Regions from separate parts of the Duganella dendranthematis genome, predicted to be linked through region 1. Evidence: predicted binding sites of a transcription regulator. Region 1 holds the regulator's gene; each other region holds the start of a gene.
The links. Region 1 encodes FNR, which switches genes on or off when oxygen is low (the NO sensors DNR and NnrR bind a similar motif). Its sites were predicted from a motif close to TTGATNNNNATCAA; they were not measured.

Region 2: ubiU (ubiquinone anaerobic biosynthesis protein UbiU) is a predicted target of FNR. The motif match lies at 2,625-2,638, and genes of this name have one in related genera.
Region 3: HH213_RS26520 (universal stress protein) is a predicted target of FNR. The motif match lies at 1,813-1,826, and genes of this name have one in related genera.
Region 4: HH213_RS24080 (agglutinin biogenesis protein MshI) is a predicted target of FNR. The motif match lies at 2,726-2,739, and genes of this name have one in related genera.

The regions. Positions count from the first base shown of each region.
Region 1 is NZ_CP051684.1:2,369,047-2,373,254, reverse strand. Features, by position in the region: gene HH213_RS10910 (response regulator) at 1-214, opposite strand, end outside; gene HH213_RS10905 (alpha/beta fold hydrolase) at 330-1,076, opposite strand; gene HH213_RS10900 (MarR family winged helix-turn-helix transcriptional regulator) at 1,234-1,599, opposite strand; gene fnr (fumarate/nitrate reduction transcriptional regulator Fnr) at 1,767-2,525, shown strand; gene HH213_RS10890 (FixH family protein) at 2,603-3,106, opposite strand; gene ccoG (cytochrome c oxidase accessory protein CcoG) at 3,118-4,208, opposite strand, start outside.
Region 2 is NZ_CP051684.1:6,507,864-6,512,071, forward strand. Features, by position in the region: gene HH213_RS29685 (c-type cytochrome) at 1-131, shown strand, start outside; gene ubiT (ubiquinone anaerobic biosynthesis accessory factor UbiT) at 166-636, opposite strand; gene ubiV (ubiquinone anaerobic biosynthesis protein UbiV) at 633-1,532, opposite strand; gene ubiU (ubiquinone anaerobic biosynthesis protein UbiU) at 1,546-2,565, opposite strand; gene HH213_RS29705 (hemerythrin domain-containing protein) at 2,697-3,155, shown strand; gene HH213_RS29710 (PaaX family transcriptional regulator C-terminal domain-containing protein) at 3,152-4,069, shown strand; gene HH213_RS29715 (hypothetical protein) at 4,089-4,208, shown strand, end outside.
Region 3 is NZ_CP051684.1:5,794,697-5,798,904, forward strand. Features, by position in the region: gene HH213_RS26510 (glycosyltransferase family 2 protein) at 1-320, shown strand, start outside; gene HH213_RS26515 (Nramp family divalent metal transporter) at 453-1,769, shown strand; gene HH213_RS26520 (universal stress protein) at 1,882-2,727, shown strand; gene HH213_RS26525 (Crp/Fnr family transcriptional regulator) at 2,741-3,445, shown strand; gene HH213_RS26530 (Crp/Fnr family transcriptional regulator) at 3,442-4,182, shown strand.
Region 4 is NZ_CP051684.1:5,236,011-5,240,218, reverse strand. Features, by position in the region: gene mshL (pilus (MSHA type) biogenesis protein MshL) at 1-11, opposite strand, end outside; gene HH213_RS24095 (MSHA biogenesis protein MshK) at 27-389, opposite strand; gene HH213_RS24090 (hypothetical protein) at 374-1,093, opposite strand; gene HH213_RS24085 (hypothetical protein) at 1,090-1,755, opposite strand; gene HH213_RS24080 (agglutinin biogenesis protein MshI) at 1,752-2,642, opposite strand; gene HH213_RS24075 (pilus assembly PilX family protein) at 2,812-3,300, opposite strand; gene HH213_RS24070 (PulJ/GspJ family protein) at 3,297-4,178, opposite strand; gene HH213_RS24065 (type II secretion system protein) at 4,175-4,208, opposite strand, start outside.

The DNA of each region.
Region 1 (4,208 bases):
GGGCCGACAGCGCGATGATATCGAGCAGCATGGTCAGCTTGTCGTCGAGCTCCTGCGCGGTGCGGTTGACCAACGCCGTCTGCTGGGTGAACAACACCCGCGTGTAATCCGCTTTCATGCGCTGGGTCTGCACCAGCGTGACGAGGCCGATCATCAGGACCGAAGTGATGCTGGTAACGAGCGCGACTTTGGCCTTGATGCCGAGAGGCTTCATATCAACCTTGATGAATGCAGGAGCTGATTGGATTCTCCTATCAAAGACTGGCGTTGGCAAGAAAGAAAAACAGGCGTGCCGTGGCACGCCTGTAGGCTTTCAAACTGCAAGCAGATTAACGCTGGGCGGCGGCGATAATCACTTCAGCGACCTTGGCCGGTTGCGACACCATCGGCACATGGCTGGTTGGCAGCGTGGTCACGGTGGCGTTGATTTTCTTGGCGAAGGCCTGTTCCAGTTCCGGCGCAATCATGCGGTCCTTGCTGGCGACGATGTAGTAGTTGGCCTTGTTCTTCCAGGCCGCCACGGTGGTGGTGTCGCCGAAAGCTTTGGCGGCGATCGGGCCCTGGGTGGCGGCGATCAGTTTTTTCTCGGCCGGCGTCACGTCCGGCGCAAAGTTCAGCGCCACCGATTCGGTTGGCAGCCACAGGTAGCCGCCGGTGTCGGCTTTCAGCGTGGCGATGCCAGGTGGCACGGCGTAGTCTTTGCCCAGGTTGGCAGTGGCTTCCCCCTCCGAAGGCGCGAACGCGGCCACATAGACTAGTGCCTTGATCTTGTCGCTGGTGCCGGCCTGGGTGATCACCGTGCCGCCCCACGAGTGACCGACCAGCACCACTTTACCGGTTTGCGCATCGACCACGCGCTGGGTGGCGGCGACGTCGTCGGCCAGCGAGCTCAGCGGGTTTTGCACGGCGACCACTTTGTAGCCTTTGGCTTCCAGGATCGGGATCACTTTGCTCCAGCTGGAACCGTCGGCGAAGGCGCCGTGCACCAGCACGATGGTGGTGTCGTTGGCGGGGGCGGCAGCGTGGGCGAAAGCGGTAGCGGCCAGCAGGGCGGAAGCGATGAAGGTACGTTTCATGATATTTCCTTTCAGTTATATGCGCTAACTGTTAGCGCGCTAAGTATTGTGGTTTTAAAAACGCGCTGGGGTGAATAGCGCGTTTCCTTGAGGTGAAATATAGCGCACTAAAAAATCGCACGCAAGTTAAATTTGGATTTATTTGTTGATGGATGCTTCAATCGCCGAGATTGCGGTTTAATTTGCCCAGGGTGGTCATCAGTGTCGCCACCTCCTCATGGCTGACCTGGCATTCGGCGGCAAACTCCTGGCTCACCTTGAGCGCAGCGGCGCGCAGCGCCTGGCCGGCGGCGGTCAGTTTCAGCACGCGGTTGCGTTCGTCGCGGGGATCGCGGTCGCGCGTCAGGTAGCCTTCCGCCTCCAGCCGCTTGACCACCGGCGTTACCGAGCCGGAGTCCTGCTGCAGCCGTTCCGCCACGTCCTTGAGGCCGAGGCCGTCCTGCTCCCACAGCACCACCATCACCAGGTACTGTGGATAGGTCATGTTCAGCGCGGTGAGCAGCGGCTTGTAAGTCTGCGTCATCTTCAATGACGTGTTGTAGATTAAAAAGCACAGGTGCTGATCGAGAGTGGGAGGCTTGGGCAGAGTCATGCCGCTAGCGTAGCAAATTATCTTCCCGCGCGCGAATACCTGATTGGATGACTGCGGAATAGCGGCTTAAATCAAGTGCGATGGGCTACACTAGCTGCATGATAAAAGAACTTCCTTCGCTGGTGATCCCCGGCGCGACAATAGAGGTGCTGAAGGCAAGCTGCGCGTCGTGCAGCATGCATCAGCTGTGCTTGCCCATGGGGCTGGACAACAACGACATGGAGCGCCTCGACCAGATCATCGGCCGCCGCAAAAAGGTGGCGCGCGGCAGTACGTTGTTCCGCATCGGCGATCCATTCCAGAACCTGTACGCGATCCGCCTCGGCCATTTCAAGACCTACCAGGTCAACCGCGAGGGGGCGGAACAGATTACCGGTTTCCAGATGGCCGGCGAGCTGCTGGGCATGGACGCCATCAGCGCCGACGAGCATCATTGCACCGCCGTCGCGCTGGAAGACAGCGAAGTGTGCGAGATTCCATTCGCCACGCTGCAATCGCTGCTGGGGGAAATGCCGACGCTGCTGCGCCATTTCCATCGCATGATGAGCCAGGAAATCACACGTGAACAAAGTGTGATGCTTTTGTTGGGGAATATGCAGGCGACCCAGCGGTTTGCGGCCTTCCTGGTCAATCTGTCGTCGCGCTACGAGGCGCGCGGCTATTCGCCGAATACTTTCCAGCTGCGCATGTCGCGCGAGGAAATCGGCAATTACCTGGGCCTGACGATCGAAAGCATCTCGCGCCTGCTGTCCAAGTTCAAGAAGGAAGGTCTGCTGCGCGTCAGCAACCGCGAGATCGAATTGCTCGACCCGCCGCTGCTGAAAGCCATCACCGCCGGCACCGAAACCTGCGGCTGAGACGGCACCGCCTCACCCCGCACACCGCTGCGGCCAGGGTCTGACCCCGTACGGGGTCAGACCCTTTCGTTTTGGGCTTAGTCCGGCAGCAGCGTGATGCCGTGGTTGGCCGGCCACACCCAGGCGCCGGCCAGGCGCCATTCGCGTTTTCCACCTTCCACCAGCACCACCCAGCGGCTGCGTTCCAGCATCGGCAACGACACGCTGAAGTGGCCTTCTGTATCCGGCACCAGCATCAGCTTCAGATCCTTCTCCGGCTGGGTGGCGTGCGACAGGTGCAGCATCAGCGGCCCGGTGTCGTTGCGGTTGATGCGGCCGCTCAGCGCGCCGGTGGCGGCGTCATACCCCAGCGTCATCGACAAACCCAGTTGTGCGGCCACGCGGTCGCGCCGCAAGTCCTGGTTAATGGCCTTGCCCTGCGTGTAGTAATCGCCGACCACCACCGCGTCCGGCGTCTTGATCGCCAGCCAGGCGGTGTAGCTGGTGGCCACCATCACCGAGGCCGGGCCCAGCATCAGCAGCCACGGCCAGCGCTGCTTCCACCACGGCGTGACAGGCATATTCAGAATGGCGTTGGACATGGTATCTCTCCTTAGCGCGGCACGATAAAGACCGCGGATTCTTGCACATGCAGCGACGGGTCGTCGACTGCGGTCAGGCTGATGTTGATCTTGTTTGAGCCGGTATGGCCGGCGCCATGCGCCACGCGCAGCCGCAGCGGATAGCCACGCGTTTCGGTGGCTGCGACCCGCACGGTGTCGGCGTCGGCCACGCTCAGCGTGTCCAGGCCGCCAGCGCTGATCTTGTACACGTGCGCTTGCTCGGAAGTGTTCATGATTTGCAGGCGGTAGACGTTTTCGATCATGCCGTCCTCCACCTCGCGGCCCATCGAGCCACGGTCGCGGATCACGTCCAGCTTGAGCGGCTTGCGCAGGTACAGCGCGCTACAGGTGGCCAAGACGATCAGGCCCAGTACGGCGCTGTAGATTTTTACCCGCGTGCGTGTGGTGCGGCGACGGATCTCGGTCGGCGTCAGGTGTTCGTCCATCGCCCGCTCGGTGCTGTAGCGGACCAGACCGCGCGCCTGGCCGGTCTTGTCCATCACGGTGTTGCAGGCGTCGATGCAGGAGGCGCAGCCGATGCACTCGTATTGCAGGCCATTGCGGATGTCGATGCCGGTCGGGCAGACCTGCACGCAGAGTGAGCAATCGATGCACGAGCCGTGGTTGCCGTTGCCGTTTTTCGATAGTGGAGCGCGTGGTTCGCCGCGTGCGCTATCGTAAGTGATGATCAGCGTGTCGCGGTCGAACATCGAGCTCTGGAAGCGCGCATACGGGCACATGTATTTGCACACCTGTTCGCGCATCCAGCCGGCGTTGCCGTAGGTGGCGAAGGCGTAGAACAGCACCCAGAACCATTCCCATGGGCCGAAACTCAGCGTCACCACTTCGCCCATCAGCGATTTGATCGGCGTGAAGTAGCCGACGAAGGTAAAGCCGGTCCACAGCGCCACCGCCAGCCAGGCGGCGTGCTTGGCGCTCTTCTTGCCAAACTTGTGCAGCGAGGCCGGTTGGCGGTCCAGCGCGATACGCGCGCTGCGCTTGCCTTCAATCTTGCGTTCTATCCACAGGAAGATTTCGGTGTACACCGTTTGCGGGCAGGCGAAACCGCACCACACCCGCC
Region 2 (4,208 bases), 2.4 Mb from region 1:
CCTCCTTCGCCCAGCGCTTGAGCGACCAGGATGTGGCGGATGTGGCGACCTTCATCCGTGCCAGCTGGGGCAATCAGGCGGCGACCATCAGCGCCGCAGAGGTGAAGCAGCAGCGCGCCAGTCCGCGCTAGACATCCAGCCGGTGCAGCACGGCGCGCGGGGCGGCTATTGGCGGAACAAGCGCTTGAGGGCCTGGCGGCCCAGTTCCGTCACCGGCAGCTCCATCGCATCCAGCGTGTTCTTCACCAGCAGGCCGAGCTCAGTGTCACCTTCCATCGACAGGCGGCGCGAGAAGAACAGCGTGTCCGGGTCCTGCTCGCGTTTGGCCAGCGCCACGAAGTCGCGCGCGCAGGCGCCGATTTCCAGGTCTGGCGCGCCGTTGCGCTTCAGCGCCGCGAAACCGTCGCCGCGCCAGGTGAAGTCGAACGCCACGCCAGCGTCGCTGACGCGCACCCGCAGGTGATGCCCCGCTAGGCCAGCGCGTACATCGTCCGGCAGATGTGGCTTGACCACCAGGTTCAATGCGGCCACGCACAGTAGCGATCCCGGAAAGGCCGGCAGGCGCTGGCCCAGCGTCGCCAGCAAGGCAGGCAACGGCTGGACGGCGCTGTAATGGTTAGTTGCGACTGGGTTCATGCTGTGCTCTCCATGTTGTATTCAAGTCCGGGCTTGCCGTACCAGTAGCCGTTGCAGGCCTCGGCCGGCAGCAGCGGCGAGATGATGTCGACGGCTTTGCGCGGGGCCAGCGCACCGGTGCGCGCGGCGTCAAATGCGGCGATGATCTGTTTCATATGGGTTGACTGGGGGTTGAGTCGCGCCACATCCACGCCCAGCTCCGCCATCTGCACGATCTCCGCCGCCAGGTTGTACACCAGTGCGGACTGGCTCTGGATGCCGTTCAGGACCAGGAACGGCTGCTTTTCGCGCGTCTGCATCATCAGGCCATCGGGATGATCGATGCAGCTGAAGCGGCAGTCGTCCTTCGGCAGATTGCGGTTGCGCGCCGTGAAGCAGCGCGCCGAAAACGCCAGCGGCATGCGGCCGAAGGCGAATACCTCTGTCTCCATCCCCTGCGGCCGTTCGCGCTGCATGTGCGCCAGTCCCGCACGGCCCATCTCCAGCGGCATGACCCAGCGCCTGGCGCCAAGTTCGTGCAGCAGCGCCAGCGTCGGCGGGTTGTAGACGTTGAGATGCGGGCCGGCGACGAACGGTTGGCCGCTCAGCATCTGCACTGCCCCCATGTCGTTGGCCTCTACCTGGAAGCGGCCATTGGCCACCAGCTTGCGCTGCGCGCCGACGTCCGCGCTGGATTCGATCAGCGCCAGCGTCGACATCACCACTTCCTTGCCACAGCCTTGCAGTAGCTCGGCCACGGCCAACCAGTCGGCGGCGCGCAGTTCGTGGCGGCGCGAACACACAGTTTCGCCGAGGTAGACGATATCCACCGGGCTGTCCGAGATTTCTTCATAAAATTCCATGACTTTGGCGCGCGGCCAGTAATACAGCAGCGGCCCGAGGGCGAGTTTCAGCATGACGTCTCCGTTGTTATTTCCACGCGCGGTGATACGCGCCCAGTGTGTGCTGCTGGCCTTCCGCCAGCGTATTCAGTTCCGCCATCCAGGCTGGCTTGACCGAGTAGCGCGCCGCATTGCGCAGGCAGTCGTCCAGCGCCGCGCGCCAGACACGCGTCACCTGCGACACGTAGGCCGGGCTGCGCTGGCGGCCTTCGATCTTCACTGCACGCACGCCCATCTCCAGCAGCTGCGGCAGCAGCTCCAGCGTATTCAGGCTGGTTGGCTCCTCGATGGCGTAATAGGTTTCGTCCTCTACCTCAAAGCGCCCCTTGCACAGCGTGGGATAGCTGGCGTTTTCCTGCGGCGTATAGCGGTCGATCATCACACCGTTCAGACGCGACTCCAGGCCGCGCGGATTCTGCTGCCAGCGCACCGCCCTGGCCGGCGAGCAGACGCCGTGGGTATTTGGCGATTCGCCCGTCACATAGGAAGACAGCTGGCAGCGGCCCTCCACCATCACGCACAGGCTGCCAAAGCCGAACACTTCGATTTCCACCGAAGTGTTTTTCACCACGTGCTCCACCTGCGCCAGCGACAGCACGCGCGGCAGCACCGCGCGCGCCACGCCAAACTGCTTCTGGTAGAAGTTGATGGCTTCCGCATTGGTGGCCGAGCCTTGCACCGACAGGTGCAGGCGCAGGTTCGGATAACGGTCGGCGGCATAGCGCATCAGTCCCGGATCGGCCAGGATGACCGCATCCACGCCGGCGTTGGCGGCGCGGTCGATGGCGATTTGCCACAACGCGGTGTTGTGCGGCTGCGGATAGGTATTCAACGCCAGCAGCACCTTGCGGCCGTGGTCATGAGCGTAACCGATGCCGGTGCTGATGGCCGCATCGTCGAAATTCAGGCCGGCGAAGTTGCGGGCGTTGGTGGCGTCGCGAAAACCGAGGTAGACGCAGTCGGCGCCCAGATCGATGGCGTTCTTTAGCGCCGGCAGGCTGCCCGCCGGGCATACCAGCTCGATGGGAGGAGATTCAGATGGATTCATAAGGTTTTGATAGCTAACAGGGGCGGACGAACTGTATCGCCTCGTGATCCCGGAAATCCTTGATGTGAATCAAAGAATTTGACCTTTATCGGGTGGGACAATGTGCGCACGCTTAATGAAGGACAAACAAGATGCAAAAGATCGCCACCTATCTCGATCACGATCATCGCCGTTGCGACGATCAATACGCCCTGGCGGAATCGGAAGTCATCCTGCACCACTGGGACGCCGCCACTGCTCAATTCAGCAGTTTCCTGACCATGTTCGGCCTCCACCTGGATAAAGAAGAACGCGTGCTGTTCCCGCGCCTGGGTCACGCCTTGGGCAACGGCTACGGCCCCACGGTGGTGATGCGCGCCGAGCACCGCCGCATGCGCGAGATGCTGAACCAGATGAAAACCGCCATCGCCCGCCACGACTGCGACGCCTTCTTCGACCAAGCCGACATGCTGCGCCTCCTGATGCGCCAACACAGCCTGAAAGAAGAAGGCATCCTGTATCCGCAGGCCGACTTCGTGCTGGCGCAGCAGGCCGATGAAGTCCTGGCCAGCATGGAGAATCTCGAACAAAACGCATGGAGCGTCGCATGAACAGCCAATTCCATATCGAGGCCGTGCTGCGCCAGGCCAAGCCGCGCCTCAGCACCCTGCTGAAATTGATGTTCAGCGAAGCGCAGGCTTTCGGTCAGAAAACCCAATGGCTGGGCAGCGTGATCGCCTTGATCGAGCCGCTCGGCTTCCAGGAGCGCACCATCCGCACCGCCCTGTTCCGCCTCGCCGAGAGCAAATTGATCAAGATCGAACGCCACGGTCGCCGCAGCCTGTGCATGTTGACGCCATCGACGGCGGCCGCCATCCAGGCCGCGCGCCAGCGTCTCAACACGCCTGCCGCGCGTAGCTTCGGCGAAGACTGGAGCATGCTGGTACACACGGGCGGCTTCAGCGCCGCGCGCTACGCCACCGCGCGCAAGCAGCTGCTGGAACTGGACTACTGCGTGCTGGCGCCGAACATCATGGCGCGACCGGCGTCCTACGCGCGCGGCGTGCAGTCCGGCGAAGACCACGGCCTGGCGCTGTTTGAGGTGAACGGCAGCCAGCTGGCGGCGGCCGTGCGCCAACCGCTGTTCGGCAAGATGGACTGGGATCTGGAGACGCCGAAGGAATTGTACGAAGAATTTCAGCAGCGCTTTACGCCTTTGCGCGCGATGCTGGGCAAGCGCGGCGCCCTCACCGACCAGCAAGCCTACATGGTGCGGCTGCTTGTCAGCCACGGCTACCAGCATAGCCGCCGCAGCGATCCGCTGCTGCCACAGGAACTGCTGCCGCCAGAGTGGCCGGCGATGGCCGCCTACCAGACCTATGTCGCCCTGTACGCGGGCTGCGCGGCGCAGGCACGCCGGCACATCCTCAAAATCACTGAACCGCCGGCGCTGGAACAGCCAGTCATTGCAGCGCCGCCGCCCCGGCAAGTGGTGCGCCGGTCCAGCGTTTACATGACTGCTTAATCATCGAAAGACAATCAAGATGGAACTGGAAATGGCACAGGAATACTACGACGGCCCGACCTTGAGCGTGACCGTTAACCGCGAAGGTGCACGCGTGCACCGCCTGATCGATGACACCACCTACCCCACCCGCGCCAAG
Region 3 (4,208 bases), 3.1 Mb from region 1:
ACCGCCACAATGCGGAAGTGCTGCGCCGTCACTTCCACAACAGCTATACCGACGCCGACGGCCACCACCATATCCACGGCGCCAATATGGGCGTGGCGGCCGACGCCTACCTGCGCGCCGGCGGCTTCGAGCCCCTCGCCTGTAGCGAGGACGTGGCGCTGGTGACGGCGCTGGAGCGCTCCGGCGCCCGCTTCGCCTGGAGCGCGGCGCCGCGCGTGACCACCAGCGCGCGCTGCGACGCCAAGGCGCGCGGCGGCTTTGGCGATACGCTGCTACGCTACGCCGAAAGCGCCCGCGCGGCCGCTGCTGCCGGAATCTGACGCGGCACGCAGAAAATATCGTACCATTGCATCTCAGGACGTAGCCAGCCACCGCCGCCACGCAAACCCCAGCAGTAATGCCGCCGAAACGCAGCAGACCCGCAGGCCGACGGCGGCCGCAAAGGAGTCCCGATGGCGCCACCCGTTTTATCCACCCCGCTTGAGCCGACGGCTGCTGGCGCCAACAGCCAGCGCAGCGTGCCGGTGCTCGGCCACGGCCCATGGTGGCGCCGCTTCCTCAGCTTCGCCGGTCCCGGCTACCTGGTGGCGGTCGGCTATATGGACCCCGGCAACTGGGCCACCGACCTTGCCGGCGGCGCCGCCTACGGCTATTCCCTGCTATGGATCATCGGCCTGTCCAGCTGCATGGCGATGCTGTTGCAGATCCTGTCGGCGCGGCTTGGCATCGTGGCGCAGGCGGATCTGGCGCAGCTGTGTCGCATGCACTCGTCGCGCCGCTCGGCGGTGGCGCAATGGCTGATGTGCGAGGTCGCCATCTGCGCCTGCGACCTGGCGGAAGTCATCGGCACCGCCATCGCCCTCAAACTGCTGTTCGGGATACCGCTGACTTACGGCGTGATACTGACCGCGCTCGACGTGCTGGCCATTCTGTGGCTGCAGCAGCGCGGCTTCCGCTATCTGGAAGCCTTTGTCATGGCGCTGCTGGGCGTGATTTTCCTGTGCTTCGCCATCAACCTGCTACTCGCGCAGCCGGAATGGCGCGCGGTGGCCGCAGGCTTCATCCCCACCACGCAAACCGTCACCGATCCCGGCATGCTGTATCTGGCCATCGGCATCATCGGCGCCACCGTCATGCCACATAACCTGTACCTGCATTCGTCCACCGTGCAGACGCGCAGTTTCAGCACCAGCGAGGACGGCAAGCACAAGGCCATCTCGTTCGCCTCGGCCGACATCGTGGTGGCGCTGGGCCTGGCCTTCCTGGTCAACGCCGCTATTCTGATTACCTCGGCAGCGGTGTTCCACACCAGCGGCCACGCCGAAGTGGCGGACCTGGAACAAGCCTACAAACTGCTTGGACCACTGACCGGTGCCGCGCTGGCCAGCATCCTGTTCGGCGTGGCGCTACTGGCGGCCGGCCTCAGCTCCTCGGTCACGGCCACGCTGGCCGGCCAGATCGTCATGGAAGGTTTTGTCCAACTACGCCTTCCGCCATGGGCGCGTCGGTTGATCACGCGCGCGGTGGCGATTGTGCCGGCGCTGTTCGTCACCATCGTCTACGGCGACCAGGGCGTGACCAGCCTGCTGATCCTCAGCCAGGTGATCCTCAGCTTGCAACTGCCGTTCGCCATGTGGCCGCTGATCCGCTACACCAGCTCGCCCGACATCATGGGACGGTTCGCCACGCCACGCCCGGTCGCCTGGCTGGCGTGGGGCATGATGGCGCTGATCGTCAGCCTGAATGGCGTGCTGCTATCGCGCCTTTAAACCGCCCGTCAACCGGACAGCGCAATAATTTATCCGGGGAAATTTGATCCAGATCATAAAATTTGTCGATGAGCTTTGATAGCCTGATAACGGTCATCACAAGGAGCTCATCATGTCTTACAAAAACATTCTGGTTCACGCCGACTTGTCGCCCCACGCCGCGCAACGCTACGCACTGGCCAGCCAGGTCGCCCTCAGCCACGACGCCCACCTGGTCGGCGCCGCCTTCACCGGCCTGGCGGTGGAGATTTACCGTAACGCCGCGTTCGCCTACGGCGGCGTACTGCTGTCGGCGGAAGACATCCAGTCCGTCACCGGTAATGCGGAACAGGCGCTGGCGGGCTTTGTCGCCCACGCCGACAGCGCCGGTAACAGCTATGAGCGCCGCATCAGCGACGACGACGCCGAAACCGGCCTGGTGCTGCAAGCCCGTTATACCGACCTGCTGGTGCTGAGCCAGAATGATCCCAACCTGAACGGCCCCGACCTGCTGCGTACGCTGCCGGAACACCTGGCGTTGCACGGCGGCCGCCCGGTGCTGCTGGTGCCGTATGCCGGCCGCTACAGCCACATCGACCAGCACGCGCTGGTGGCCTGGGATGGCAGCCGCGCCGCTACCCGCGCCGTCACCGATGCGCTGCCGCTGCTGCGCCAGAGCAAGCGCGTGACGCTGGCGGTGTTTAATGCCGACGGCAACGATGGCGCCCACGGCGAGCAACCAGGCGCCGACATCGCCCTCTACCTGGCACGCCATGGCGTCAAGGTCGAAGTGGCCCAGCAGCATGCGCCATCCGGGCTGGACATCGGCAACGCCCTGCTGTCGTTGGCGGCGGACATCGGCGCCGACCTGCTGGTGATGGGCGCCTACGGCCACCAGCGCTGGCGCGAAATCGTGCTGGGCGGCGTCACCCGGCGCGTGCTGCAATCGATGACGCTGCCCGTGCTGATGGCGCATTAATCGAGGTCGGGCAATGCGTATTGATAGTTACCGCAGCAATTGTGAACGTTGTGTCCACCTGCCGCTGTGCGAAGGCACGGCCGACGCCGACCAGATCGCCGGCCATCGCCTGCGCGTGCGCCGGCACGACAGCCTGTATCGTGCCGGCGAGTCGCCGGGCAACCGAATCTACAGCATCCGTTCCGGGAGTTTTAAAATGGTGATGACGCGCGCCGGCGGCGAGGAACAGGTGACCGGCTTTGCCATGGCGCCGGAATTCCTCGGCCTGAACACGCTGGGCGCGGCCGGTCATAACGCCTCGGCGGTGGCGCTGGAGGACAGCGAAGTGTGCGTTATCGACTGGGATCGCCAGGCTTTTCGTGGTCGCCGCCAGCCGATGCAGCGACTGGGACTGCACGCGCTACTGGCCGGGGAAATCCGCCGCGCCCAGCACGCCACGCTGCTGCTGCACCACACCCATTCGCGCCAGCGCATGGCCGATCTGATGTTGAGGCTGTCACAGGCGCACCGCAGCAACGGCTATTCGGCGCTGCGCTTCCGGCTACCGATGTCGCGCTGCGATATTGCCAGCTACATCGGTGTCAGCGCCGAGTGCGTGAGCAGGTTGCTGGATCAGTTTCGACGCCAGGGGCTGGTGCAGCTGCAGCGGCGCGACCTGACCTTGCTCGATCCGGACGCGCTGCAACGTGCGGCGGCCGGCGTGGAAAGCGCCGCATGAGCCATCGACTTCGCCTGGTGACGCCGGCGCTGGCGGACAGTCTGCGCCGCTGCAGTGGCTGTCCGCTCAATGTGCTGTGCCTGGACGAGCTGCCGGAAGACGCCGAACGCAATGAACCCTGCATGGAACAGCGCTGCATCCGCCTGCATGGCGGCGAGCACCTGTTCCGCGTCTCGGATGCGGTGGACCAGCACCTGTACATTATCCGCAAGGGCGACATCAAGCTGTACCAGCACGGGCGGGAAGGCGGACAGCATATTATCGAATTTCTGGGGCCGGGGGCGTGGGTGGGACTGGAGTCACTGAATGAACACCAGCGTCATGCCGGCGCGGTGGCGCTGACCGATTGCGAGATCGCCACCGTGCCGTACACGATGCTGACCGCGTTGCTGGACAGGCAGCCGCGCAGCGCCGAGGCGTTTGGGCAGCTGTTGAGCGGGACGATTGCGCGCCACCAGCAGCACGCTGCCATGTTGCGCAGCACGTCGGCGATACAGCGGGTGGCGCAATTCCTGCTGCATCGGCTGGAGCAGACACAAGGCGTCGCACGCGCGACGTTGCCGATGTCGCGCCAGGATATTGCGGATTATCTGGGCTTGACGTCCTCCACCGTCAGCCGCTGTTTGAGCGCGTTGCGGCGGCGCGGCTGGCTGACGATGGGCCAGCGCGCGTACACGCTGCCGGGATTGCGGGACGTGGAAATGGTGGCGGCCGGCGCACCGTTGGCGCTGGATTGAGCGGCGCTGGCAACCCCGGAAGTACG
Region 4 (4,208 bases), 2.9 Mb from region 1:
AGTTTTTGCATATGCATTCTTCGCGTTTAATAAGCTGCCTTGGGCGCCGGCTTCTTGGCGTCGTCAGGGAACAGGGTCAGCACTTGCTTGTGGCGGCCGCTTTGCAGCACGACAGAATTCTTATTGACCTGGACCAACGTGGCGCCGTTGAACTTCTCACCCTTGCGGATGGTCTGGCCGTCAATCACCGCCACCTGCCGGCCGTGCGATCCGATCAGCACCGATTGCAGCTGCGGGCCGCTATACACCGGCGCCATGTCCGCACCGGCCGGCAACAGGCGCGACTCCGGCGGCGGCTGGGTCGGGTCGGCCAGCGTTTGCGCGCCGGCGGCGGCGCTCAGCAGCACACCGGCGCACAGCATCAGCAGGCGGTTCATAGTTTCATCCATTTCTGATCCAGGCTCAGCGTGTACAGCGTCAGCGTCAGGCGCGAGTTCGGGTATTGCTGGGCGTCCAGGTTAGCCTTGCCCCAGAACAGTTGCACCGGCAATGACTCCAGCGCCGCCATATAGTTGACCATATCCAGGTAACTTCCCTGCACAACGATTTCCACGCCGTGGCGATACAGCAGCTCACGCGGCTTGGCGGGCGCCGGCTGGCCGGCCGGGGTCGGCGCGGGCACTGGCGTTTGTGCCGCCGCAGGCTTGGCAGCTTCGTTCAGGCCGGTCACCGGCAAGGTCTTGAGCGAAATCAGTTTCAGCCGGCCGTTGCCGCGCAACAGCTGCTCCAGCAGTGGCGCGATCTTGTCCGGCGCCACCAGGCCTTTTTGCACCGCCATCAGGCTGTTGCTGGTGGCGTCGATGTCGCGCCGCACCGTATTCAGTTGCTCACGCGTGGCGGCGTCCGGATCGACCTTGAAGCCCTGCGCCTTGGCGACGATTTCCTGGTCGATGCCGGTGATCTGGTTTTGCTGTTGCTTGATCTGCAATTGCAGCGCGCTCTGCTTCTTAAGCAGCGGCTCGGCCGACACCGTGTAGATCAGGAACAGGATGCCCGCCACCACGGCCGTAAACACCATCGCGCGTTCGCGCAGCGTCATCGCGTCCAGCCTGGTGCTCAGCTTAATCCATTGTTGCAACAGCTGCTGTTTCATTTGGCGGCCTCCTGCACGGCAGTCGATTGCAGGCTGAACTCCACGAACGGCGATGTCACCGGCGCGGCTGGTGCCGCAGTTACAGGCATAGCCGCCGGTGCCGGCGCCACCGCATCCGGCCGGGCGATATCCAGGCTGGCGAAGGTCTTGCCATGCATGACGCGCTCAGCGGTAAGACGGGCGATATAGTTGGGAATCAAGGTCGCCTGCATGGCCCTGCCTTGCACGCCGATATCGTTGCCGGCAGCGCCGATGGTCACGCCGGGCAGCCACAGGCCGCTGACGTTCTGGCGCGAGAACGCGCGGAAATATTCGGCATAGCCATTGGTATTGCCCAGCGCGCCGCCTTGCAGCACCGACGACACATCATGCAGCGCCTTCAACTCCGCCTGCGCATCGGCCAGCTCGGCCGCCAGCTTGGGATCGCTGGAGCGCGGCGCAAATTGCACATTGGCCTTGACCAAACGCTGTTCCCGTGCGGCCAGCATGGCCTTGCCCTCATCGGCTTCGCGCTGCAAGTCGGCCACCCGCTGTGCCGCATACCAGTTCAACAGCAGCGCGCCGGCGACGACGATGCCCAGCGCCTCGGCCATCGGCAAGGCGGTGAAAATCTTCTTCTGCTTGAGGAAGATCGGGTTGAACAGATTAATCTGCTGGCTCACAGCCGCACCTCCTCATGCCGCAGGGCCGCGCCCAGGGGCAAGAAGAAACGCCGCTGCTGCGCGACGTCCAGCAATTCCGGCGCCTTGCTGAGGTCGAACACATCGCCCAGGTCCATCGCCTCCACCGGCATGTACAGATTGCCGGTTAAGTGCTCGTGCAAACCCTCGGCCCCGGTCGGCGCCAGCAGCAGCTTGAGCACGTTCACAAACGAGAACTGGCGGTCGAAGTGATCCAGCGAACGCTGCAATTCCAGCGTGATCTTGTCGAAGTGGATTTGCTGGCGCATCGAATCCTGCTCCAGCAGATGATCCAGCGTCACATCGATGCGGCGCGACAGGTACAGTTCGCCCTTGTAGGTAATCGTCAGCAGGCCGCCATCGGCGTCGAACGACAGCATGGCCAGGCCGCGGTTGTCGGTTTCCAGCAGCGCCGAGATGTTCCGTTGCGCCATCTCGGGAATATCAATCACCGTCAGGTCCAGTTTGGCTTCGCTGAACAAGGCCTGGCGCGACTGGATCACCGTATTGCGCGCGGCGATGGCAAACATCGAATGCCCGCGCGAGGCGGCGGCGCTATCGACCGGGATGTCCAGTACATCGATGGTGGCGTCGTCGATATGGAAATCGAGCATATCCTTCAAGCGCCAGCGCACGGCGGTTTTCAATTCGTCCTGCGGCACGTTGGGGGCGTCGACCGTCAGCAACTGGTACTCGCCGCCGCTGAGCATGGTGCCGCAGCGATAGCTGCCGGCCTTCTGATCCTTGTTCAAGCGCTCCAGCGCTTCCGGCGAAAAACTGCTGTCGGCCGGATAGAACGCCGCCACCTCGACAACCGCCTTGGCGTCGCGCACGCGCTGCACGCGGCCCGCGCAGACGCCGTCCCTCAAGAAAGTGACAGTCAGCCAGCCATCGGTTTTTTTCGCTCTTTTAAAGAAACCCATATCTCAGTCGAGGTTTACGCGCTAGATGCTTGATTATATTCAACTTACCGGAAAGTTTATGCCCAAATTGGCAACACTTCTGCAAAAACAGCCACATTTCCGCACAGATCCAGCATTAAAGCTGCGCCCGGATCTCGCGCTGCACATAATCCGGCCCCGGCACCGTGTTCAGACAGACGCCGTTGACGGGCTGATTGCATGCGATCGACCTGATCAGGACGTGGTACGCCGTGGGATCGTTGGCGTCCTTGCCTGCGATGCCGCTGACCTGTCCGTCGCAAATAACCAGCACCGTCACTGTGAACGAAGACAGCGTATTCCCAGCCGGCATCGCCACGTTATTTTGCGAACCGCACACCAGGGAGGTGGCCGGCTGCGGCGGCGTCAGCCCCGATTGCAGGCCTCTATACAACGCCCACTCAATGCCAGCGCGCGCTGCCTGATAGGCGCGCATGCCTTGCAAATCCTTGCCCGACGCGTCTTCTTGCGTGGTCGTCAGCGAGACGATCGCAACCGCAAGTCCAGCTACCACTACCAACAGGAAAATCGCCGTCACGATGGCGATGCCGGCGGATCTCCGGCGTAGGAATATGGGTTGTCTCATGGCGTGTTATCCACGTGAATTTGCTGAGCTAGGGTGACTGTCTCGAAGCCATTGGCGGCGCCGGGTTTAGCACGCGCCAATGCAATGGCAAGGCCGACCAGCGCAGTCTGTCGGTTGGCCGTCGCCTGGACGGAGAAATTGCAACCCACCACGTTGTCCGCCAACAGCGCCATTTGCGCAGTCGCAGCTGGATCCCCCTGTGTCGCCATAAAGCCATAGCCCCAATACCGCCGCAACACACCCTTGCCACTGGGATCGTTCACGCAAGCGAAGGTCACCGGCGTACCGGCGACGATGAAACGCTTGCTCGGTGACGGATTGACGCGGGCGGCAAACGGATTGCTGGCAAGTGTGATCACCTTTCCGTTAATCTGACTAACAGTCGTGCGATTACTGGCGTTATTGGCATAGGCATCACCATCAGTAAAGCCTGTGCCAAAGTTGCTGATGATGACAATGTCATTCTGCACCAGTGCGTAAGGCGCCTGGGGCATAGGGCCGATCACCTCAAATGTTTTGGCGTTTGCATCGGTAAAGCTCAGCGCCGGATGCGGCTGCTGCGTCGTGTCCGCACCATCCTCTTCGGACAAATAGCGGCCGCCGGCCTTGCTGGGAATGAACTCCAGGAACGAGGTGCTGCCCGACGTGGTAAACCTAACGCTGTTGGGAACTGCGCCGTGGATCTCCCGCGCCATCCGGCGCAATGCGATTTCCGCCACATCGGTCAGCTCCGCCCGGCCAGCGCTATCGACATAGCTCTGCACCGGATTGCGGATGAACAGCACCATGATGCCGGCCAGGATCGACGTCAGCACGATGACGACGATCGCTTCCACCAACGTAAAGCCGTGATCGCGTTTGCGAGGCAGCCGCATCATCTCGCCTCCGGCGCGAAACGAGTGCGGTAG